Regions from separate parts of the Streptomyces shaanxiensis genome, predicted to be linked through region 4. Evidence: riboswitches for the same ligand, from Rfam matches in the RefSeq annotation. Region 4 holds a riboswitch; each other region holds the start of a gene.
The links. A riboswitch is a leader RNA that binds a small molecule or an ion and turns the genes downstream of it on or off. The one in region 4 is predicted to bind cyclic di-AMP.
Positions count from the first base shown of each region.

Region 1 (2,157 bases), on a different contig from region 4:
GGGCCGATCTGCTCGATGACGGCGAGGACGGCCTTCTCGACACCCTTGCCCAGGTAGCGGTTGGGGTCACCGTCGCGGAGCTCGATGGCCTCGAAGGCGCCCGTCGAGGCGCCGGACGGAACGGCGGCACGACCCGTGCTGCCGTCGTCGAGGCCAACCTCGACCTCGACCGTGGGGTTGCCTCGGGAGTCCAGGATTTCCCGGGCTACGACGACGTCGATGGACGGCACGAGCATCTCCTTCTTGGGATGTGACGCGGGTACGCAGACCGCGGTGGGTGCTGCGAGATGAGCCTAACCGGCTCCGGGCGATCGGCCAGCGGTCGACCGCTCCGTGAACAGAACCGAGAGCGAATTGTTTCCGAACGGAACAAAAACCCACGGTACACACCGATGCACAACCGCGGGGCGCAAAAGAAAACCCCGCCCCGGTGCGTACGGGGGAACACGCACCGGAGCGGGGAGCCCGTGGGGGACGGGGGTGACCCTCACGAGGTCTTCACTATGAGGTCCACGTATGTGAGGGCGCTGTGGTTCAGCTACCTGCCCGCTGTTACTTCAGGTGCAGCTGCTGACCCGGGTAGATCAGGTCGGCGTCCTCGACGATGTCCTTGTTCAGCTTGAACAGCTTCTCCCAGCCGCCCTTGACGTCGTGCTCGGCGGCGATGGTGCTGAGGGTGTCGCCCTTGGCGACCTTGTACTCGCCGTCACCCTTCTTGACCTTCTTGCCGGTCGGGGTGGTGACGGTCTTGGTCGACTTCTTGGCGGCCGGGCGCTCGGTGGAGCGGGAGGCCGACTGCTGCTCGCTGGAGCGGGTGGTGGTCTCGGTGCTCTGCGAGGAACCGCTCGACGAGGAGCCGGAGTAGGCGGCGCTCGACAGGCCGGTGCCGCAGTGCGGCCAGGCACCCTTGCCCTGGCCCGCGAGGACCTTCTCGGCTATCTGGATCTGCTGGTCCTTGCTGGCCTGGTCGGCGGTGGCGGCGAACTGCGTGCCGCCGTACGCGGCCCAGGTGGAGGCGGAGAACTGCAGACCGCCGTAGTAGCCGTTGCCGGTGTTGATCGACCAGTTGCCGCCCGACTCGCACTGGGCGACGGCGTCCCACTCGGAGGCGGTGGCGGCGGAGGCGCTGCCGGCGGCCATCAGCGGGGCGGCGACGGCGGCGGCACCGGTGACGCCGACGACGGCGATGGCGCGAGCGGCCTTGGACGGACGACGGTGCTTGCCCTTGCTGGAAAACAGCATGGAGAGATCCCCTCACCGACGCCTGCGAGGTGAGCTGTCGGGTTCGGGCCGGTTGAGTTGCCCGGCCGCGCACCGATGGTGTCCAGTGCGCGACTTCACCCCAAGCCGACTCCGGCCGTGCGGCCCCGAAGGGCCTCAACTGCCGGACCCGGCGCAAACCTTGGGTCCCCCGCTCCTGCCTACGGCGCTTGACGCGACGACTGTTCCCGTACGGCCGCTGGCAGGATTCGGCGTTGCGGCAGCCGGGGCTCGTGGTGACGAGCGGTCACGACCGTAGACACGCGATTCGCGGAATGACAAAGACGATCAGGGCTTCTGAGATCTATCTCTCAGCACTTCCAAAACGGACATTCAGGTGTGAAGCAGGACGTGAACTCCCGCTGCTTTTCGCCCTATTCGGCAGGGACTTCCAGGGTCTGACCGGGGAAGATGTGGTTCGCGTCAGCACCGATGTCCTGCTTGTTCGCCTGATACAGCGCACGCCACCCGCCGTCGAGGTCAAGAGAGTCGGCGATGGAGGCGAGAGTGTCGCCCGCGCGGACGGTGTACGAGGCGTGGCGACCGGGGGACTTGACGGCTCCGTCGGCGGTCTCGCTCTCGTCGGCGGTGGCACCGCGATGGCGCCCGGAGCCGGCCGCGGCGTCGACCGCGTCGGCGGCGCCGGTGTCGACGAGGCCCCAGGAGCCCACACCCTGCTCCGAGTTGTCCCGAATGTCGCCTTCGGGGGTCCCTGTCGGGGAACCGTCGGGCGACTGTGAGGCCTCTGTGTCGGATGACGTACCGGACTTGACGGAGCTGTCGGTCGTACCGGAAGAAGAGGGCGAAGAGGAGGAATCCTTGGACGATTCGGACGAATCATCGGCGGAGTCGCTCGACGAGCCGGGGGAATTCGAGGCGGTCGAGGAGTCGTCGGAC
Region 1 covers NZ_BAAAZY010000022.1:78,573-80,729, forward strand. Annotated here, with positions in the region: gene eno (phosphopyruvate hydratase) at 1-230, opposite strand, end outside; gene ABD932_RS33220 (transglycosylase family protein) at 553-1,242, opposite strand; cyclic di-AMP (ydaO/yuaA leader) riboswitch at 1,247-1,439, opposite strand; gene ABD932_RS33225 (transglycosylase family protein) at 1,635-2,157, opposite strand, start outside.
Region 1: linked by a shared signal. The riboswitch ahead of ABD932_RS33220 (transglycosylase family protein) and the one ahead of ABD932_RS40450 (M23 family metallopeptidase) in region 4 are both predicted to bind cyclic di-AMP.

Region 2 (2,157 bases), on a different contig from region 4:
GACGTGGAAGAGGACCAGGTCGCCGGGCTCGGCATAGGTGAGGGCGATGCCCCGGCCCGCGGTCGCCTGTTCCTGCGGGGTGCGGGGGAGTGTGATGCCGGCGGCCCTCCAGGCGGCCTGGGCGAGGCCCCCGCCGTCGTACGCGTCCGGGCCTGTCGTCCCCCACACGCAGGGCTTGCCGATCTGGGCGCGGGCGAAGTCCAGTGCCCGCATGGCTCGGGTGTCCTGGGGGGCGGTGGTGGCGGTGGTGGCTGTGACGGTGGTGAGGGCGGTGCTCGTGTCGAAGGGCTGACTGGTGGCGTAGGTCTGGCCGGTGTCGAGGGACTGGCCGGTGGTGTAGGGCTGGCCGGTGCCGAGGGCCTGGCCAGTGGTGTAGGTCTGGCCGGTGTCCAGGACCTGACTCGCGGCGGTGCTCTGGTCGGTGGCGGCCGCGGAAGGGGCGTAGGCGGGCTGAACTGCCGTGCCGGACCAGGCTGTTGTGCCCGCCGGGACCGGGGTCAGGTCGGATGCGCCGAGGTCCTGCAGTGCCTGCCACTGTGTCTCGGCCGAGGGCTGGACCGGGGCCGGTGTGGCGCTCCAGGTGTCGGCGGCCGGGGCCTGGCCCAACGGGGCCTCGAGGGGCGTGAGTTCCATGCTCTGCCGCACCGTGTACGCGGACAGCAACTCGCGGGCGCGGTCGAGCTTGCGCTGGTTCTGCTCCTTGGTCGTCCGGAGGGGGGACCGCTGAGGGTCGGCCGTCGGGGCGGGCAGGGCAGGCGGTGCCTCGGGGGCGGGAGGCAGGGCGGCGATCGGGCCCGCGGTCAGCTCCGCCATGGGAGCCGTTCCAGTGGCCCCGGCTGCCGGGAGCTCGGCGACGGGTGCGGCGGGCAGCTCCAGGGCTGCGCGGCCGGACGGCTCCCGTCCCAGTTCGGTGAGGCCCTCCAGCGCGCGCTCCGCCGAGCGGGCGGGCCGTGTCCCGGTGGGACGGTCCGGCATTCTGTCCCTCGGCAACGCGGCCGGGACGGTCGGGCCAAGCTTCGAGCGGGCGACGTCGAACCACTGCCGGGCGACATTGTCGAGTGCGGGGTCGCTGCGCCTGCTCTCCTCGCTCCGGCCACTGCCGGCCTCGCCGACGGGCCTGCGTCCGGCGTCCGTGGGCCGGTCGGCGCGCTTGCGCGGTCCTGTCGCCGCGGCGCGCGTGGCGTTGAAGGTGCCGGTGTCGGACTCGGCCTGGTCGTACAGGGAGCTGACCCGTCGACTGACCTCCTCGCGGCTCGGGGCCTCGTCTCCTGCGGAGGGGGCGGCGTTGGCCGTCTGGGCGAGCAGGGCCACAGAGGTGAGAGCCGCCGACGCGAGTGCGGAATTGCGCATGCCGGGGAGGCTCAAAGCCCCCGGACGCGCGGTGCGTTCCGGCGCCATGGGCGACGTACTCCTTCCGTGATCCGCCTACCGAGTTAGCTGACGGGTTCGGGCGGTCGTTTCCGGAAGGTGTGCCCTACGGCCCTTGCCCCGAAGGGTAGTTGGGCCGATTCACCCCAAGTTTCGGTTGGGTCCCCGGCTCCAGCGGCCCCTGGGGACCTACCGGACTCGGCGGAGGCCGCACGTCCCGACGGGGTTCGCCGGAGGTCGTCGTGCTGCCTAGGCGTAACCTAGCCAACTTGTGTGACTCACGTGAAGGTTGACGTGTGAAATGTCCGATACGTTTTTGTGACCTTCGACGCTCGGGGCGGACCGGCGGCCGAATTCACTTCGCGGCGCGTTGGCTCCGCCACGCCGCGTAATGATCGAGGACCGTCTGCTCGATCGGGCGGTAGCTGATGCCGAGTTCGCTCACGCTCCGGCTGTTGTCCACCCGGAAGCGGATGCCGAGGTGCCCCCGGATGTAGTCCTGGGTGAGTCCGAAGGCCGGGCCCAGGACGCGCACCGGCCAGTGCGGGAGTGCGGAACGCGGTAGGCGGAGGTCGCGGGGGTGGCGGGTCCGGAGGATGCGGGCCATCTCGTGGAAGGACGTCATGGTCGGGGCGGCGAGGATGTAACGGCCCTTCGCGTCCGGGTTCTCCGCGGCGGCGATGTGCGCCTCGGCCACCTCGCGGACGTCCACCGTGGTGAAGCTGAAGTCCGGGGCACCGTAGAAGAAGTAGCCCTTGAACAGCTCCTCCAGCAGGAACAGACTGCCGG
Region 2 covers NZ_BAAAZY010000028.1:354,008-356,164, reverse strand. Annotated here, with positions in the region: gene ABD932_RS39800 (C40 family peptidase) at 1-1,350, opposite strand, end outside; cyclic di-AMP (ydaO/yuaA leader) riboswitch at 1,407-1,582, opposite strand; gene ABD932_RS39795 (NAD-dependent epimerase/dehydratase family protein) at 1,724-2,157, opposite strand, start outside.
Region 2: linked by a shared signal. The riboswitch ahead of ABD932_RS39800 (C40 family peptidase) and the one ahead of ABD932_RS40450 (M23 family metallopeptidase) in region 4 are both predicted to bind cyclic di-AMP.

Region 3 (2,157 bases), on a different contig from region 4:
ACTCTCCCCTCCCTGTCGATGCCCGGGGCACGCCTGCCACAAGACCGCAATGCAGCGATCATGAACGGTGCCGAGGTCGGCGGCCTCCAGTCGCGGATCACCGCCGGCCGGCGGAGCCGAACACACCGAAGGCCGGACCCGGGGATCGGGGTCCGGCCTTCGGTTGCGTGTCAGGCGAGGTGGTGAGTGGGGGGTCAGCCGATGGCGACGCCCTTGGAGCGGAGGTAGGCGACCGGGTCGACGTCCGAGCCGTAGTCCGGCGTGGTGCGGATCTCGAAGTGCAGGTGCGGGCCGGTCACGTTGCCGGTCGCGCCGGAGAGGCCGATCTGCTGGCCCGCGGTCACGGTCTGGCCGGCCGAGACGGAGAGCGACGACAGGTGGGCGTACTGGGCGTAGTAGCCGTCGGCGAGCTGGATGACGACCTGGTTGCCGTACGCCCCGCCCCAGCCGGCGGAGACGACGGTGCCCGCGCCGACCGCCTTCAGCGAGGTGCCGGTCGCGGCGGAGAAGTCGACGCCGGTGTGGTAGCCGCTGGACCACATGCTGCCCGCCACCTTGTACGCGGTGCCGACGGCGGACGTGGCCAGGGGGGCGCTGAAGCCACTGGCGGTGCTGGTGGTCTCGGCGCTCCGAGCGGCCTTGGTCGTCTTCGCCGCGGAGGACTTCGAGGCGGACGAGTCCGACGACTTCGGGGCCGAAGAGGAGGAAGAAGGCGAGGAAGACGTGGAAGCGGACGGCGACTTGGGAGCGCTCGCCGTGGCCTTCTTGCCGCCGATCGAGAGCTTCAGACCGGGGTGGATCAGGGACGGATCCGCACCGACGGCCTCACGGTTGTCGGCGTAGAGCTTCTTCCAGCCGCCGCTGACGTTCTGCTCGTCCGCGATCTTCGAAAGGTAGTCGCCGACCTTCACCGAATAGGTCTGCACACCCGCCTTCCGGTCCGCGTCCTTCTTCTCGGCAGCCTTCTTCTCGGCCACCTTCTTGTCGGCGACCGGAAGAGTCTGAACGGCCTTTTCCGAAACGGACTGCGCGGGAGCCGCGTGGGCGCCGGTGGCTCCGATCAGCGGGAGAGCGAGCGCGGCGCCGCCGGTTCCGGCGACGGCGATGGAGCGGGCGAAGCGCGGGGACTTCGGACGGCGGTGCTTACCCTTCGCGGGCATGGCGAATTCCTCTCCGGCGCCTGCGAGGTGAGCTGTCGGGTGCGGGCTGGAGATGCCCGGCCGCGTCGAAACGCGACTTGACCCCAAGCCGTTCCGGAGACCGGAACAGGCGGTTGTACCTGTGGGTCCCCCGCTCCTGCCGTACACGGGTGAGTTAGCGCGGGATCCGGTCGGCGGCAGGATTAGGCGTCCGTCCGGATTGGTGGCGAACGTAAGCGAGGAAGACGCACGGGAACAAGTGAGAGGTTCCGTCCGAATGCGTTCCTGTTGATCCCTTGTGGGAATTCTCGGTCACACTGCGTAAATTATGGGCACGCCACCCGGCTCAAAACCCCTTGAAAAGCGCGTGAATTACGTGAACATGACGGGCGACGCACGGTCACGAATATGACGCTCCTCACGTGACACTGCTCCAGCTCCCCTTACTCCAGAGCGAGTTGGAATGAAGGCGCTAATTCGGACAGAACGCCTAGATGCGACGCAGTCGGATAACTGTCGCATCGAGGTCGCCACGCAGACCGATAAGTAGTCCGTGATGCAGCAATACGGCCCCTCGGTGAACTTCGCCCGTTTCGCGGCATTCATACGATGCTGTCGGGTCGAGTCCGCGAAGCCGCAGCGCCGGCACGGCCTCGCCGTAGCTCTGCGACTGGAGCCAGGCGAGGACGACCGTCTCGTCGCCGCGCACGTACTGCACGGCACTCAGGCCGCCCCGCGGGGGCCGCAGCCGGTAGAGGTCCCCGCGCTGCACGACGGGACGGATCTCCTTGTAGAGCTCCACCCACTCCCGCGCCTCGGTGAGCTCCCCCTCGGTCCACCGGGTGAGGTCGCCGCCGACGCCGAGCACCCCGGCCATGGCGCTCACGAACCGGAACCGAAGCGAGCTGACCCGGCCGTTGAGCTGGTTGTTCGGGCTGTCGGTGACCCATGCGGCCATGACCCGCGCCGGATGGATCTGGCTGAAGCCGTGCTGGATGGCGAGCCGGTCGAGCGGGTC
Region 3 covers NZ_BAAAZY010000010.1:652,386-654,542, reverse strand. Annotated here, with positions in the region: gene ABD932_RS16930 (LysM peptidoglycan-binding domain-containing M23 family metallopeptidase) at 195-1,160, opposite strand; cyclic di-AMP (ydaO/yuaA leader) riboswitch at 1,165-1,330, opposite strand; gene ABD932_RS16925 (alpha-galactosidase) at 1,630-2,157, opposite strand, start outside.
Region 3: linked by a shared signal. The riboswitch ahead of ABD932_RS16930 (LysM peptidoglycan-binding domain-containing M23 family metallopeptidase) and the one ahead of ABD932_RS40450 (M23 family metallopeptidase) in region 4 are both predicted to bind cyclic di-AMP.

Region 4 (2,157 bases):
CCGTCGCGTTCACCCTCACAGTCGTCTGGGGCTTCATCAGGCTCGACGACGACCTCGACAACCCCGAGGGCGGATTCTCGGGCTGGCAGTGCGCGGGCCAGTCCGGCACCTGCGATCCCTGAAAAACCGTGAGCCCGGCCTCCTGTGAGGAAGGCCGGGCCGCACGGTCAATGTCCCTGCACCCATCAATGTCCCTGCGCGATCAACGTCCCTGTGCAATCGGGAGATCGCCCCTCAGGACGTGAGTCTCTAGTCCCTCAGGGCGTGAGCCCCTTGCCGCGCAGCCACGCCAGCGGGTCGATGCCGCTCGTGCTGCCGTCGGGGTGCACCTCGAGGTGCAGGTGGGCTCCGGTCACGTTGCCGGTGGCGCCCACGCGGCCGATGACGTCGCCGGTGTTGACCTTCTGGCCGACGCTGACGCTGATCGAGGACTGGTGCGCGAACCACACTTCGGTGCCGTCGTCGAGGGTGAGCACCGTCTTGTAGCCGTACGACCCGTCCCAGCCGGCGAACGTGATGGTGCCGGAGTGCACGGCCTTGATCAGCGTGCCGGACGGCGCGGCGAAGTCGAGGCCGGTGTGGTAGCCGGAGGACCAGTAGGCGCCGGCCTGACCGAAGGTCGAGGTGATGGTGTACGAGGAGGTCGGCAGCGTGTACTGCTTGGCCAGCTCGGCGAGGCGCTCGGCCTCGGCCTTCTTGCGGGCCTCTTCCTCGGCGGCGGCCTTCGCGGCGGCGGCCTTCTCCTTGGCCTCCTGCTCCGCCTTGGCGGCCGCTGCGGCGGCCTCCTTCTCGGCGGCGGCGATCGCCTCGGCGGCGGCCTTGCTGTCGACCTGGTCCTGCTGCTGCTCGACCTGGGCGATGATCCGGGCCCGCAGCGCCTCACCGGCGTCGCCGGTGCCCTGCTTGGTCTCCTCGGTCGCGGCGCCCATGGTGCTGAGGGCCGTCCCGGTGTCCTCGGCGGCCGCGGAGGAGTCGTCGTCGGATATCAGGGGCAGGTCGGGCATGGTGATCGCGACCGGCGGCTTGCCGCTCTGCGCGCTGGCCATGCCGCCCGCGCCGACGGCGGCTATGACGCCGACGCCGAGAACCGTGGAGCTGCGGGCGAGTCCCCCGCCCCGCTGCTTGGCTACGCGGTGCCTGCCACGTACGGGACGAATGGACTCCGCGGTGGGGTTCCACTCCTCGAACGGGCCCTCGTCGGTGCGGTAGCGGTCGTAGCCGAAGGTGTCGTTGCTGCGCTGACTCGGCACGAACGGGGCTTGCGTAGCAGGCCTGTTGGACGCCACGTGGGCGTGCTCCTTTCCTTCCTTCTCGCCTACCGGGTTAGCTGACGGGTTCGGAGCAGGAAGGTCTCCTACGCGCGTATACCAACCGTGACTTCACGGTGGAATCCGCGCGATTCACCCCAGGGTGGTGGTTCCCCGGCTCCCTTGCGGGACTCGGCGCGTGCGCACGGAGCCGTCTCTTGTGACGGCTGGGACGACCGCGCTGCGTTATCGAACGTTAATAGACCCGGGGTGCGGATTCCAAGCTGTTCCACTTGATCATTAACGAATTTCGCCCGGACTTACAGGTCACGAGCGGTCCAAATCGGGCGAGTTGGCCGAGGCTCAGGCACCACACAGGTATTGACGGTATGTCAGTTGTTATGCGGAGGGCGGTCGCCCGATCACCCTTGGTGAGAAGGATCAAGGGCGGGTCACGGACGCCGTACGGCGATGAGCGCCATGTCGTCCGCCATCCCGCCCCCGGAGTGCCGGCGCACGTCCGCCGCCAGCACACCGAGCAACTCGGCCGGTGCGCGGCGCGCGTTGGCCCGTCCCGCGAGCCCCGCCTCCGGGTCGTAGAACTGCCCCTCGGCATCCCGCGCCTCGGACAGGCCGTCGGTGTGGAGCAGCAGCGTGGCCTCGCTCGGGAAGTCGGCCTCCTCGGAGGACTCGATCCCCTCGCTGCGCGTGCGCTCGCGGGCCAGCGCCCGCTCCAGTCGCTGGGCGACCGCCTCCAGCGTGGCCTCCTGCTCGGCGGCCTCGCGAAAGGCCCCGATGACGACGGCGACGGCCCCCACCGCCCCCATGCCCTTGCCGCGCACGTCCCCCACGATGATCCGCACGCCGTGCGGGCTGTCCTGCACGGCGTACAGGTCGCCGCCGATGGAGG
Region 4 covers NZ_BAAAZY010000029.1:65,672-67,828, reverse strand. Annotated here, with positions in the region: gene ABD932_RS40455 (hypothetical protein) at 1-122, shown strand, start outside; gene ABD932_RS40450 (M23 family metallopeptidase) at 258-1,286, opposite strand; cyclic di-AMP (ydaO/yuaA leader) riboswitch at 1,298-1,455, opposite strand; gene ABD932_RS40445 (PP2C family protein-serine/threonine phosphatase) at 1,700-2,157, opposite strand, start outside.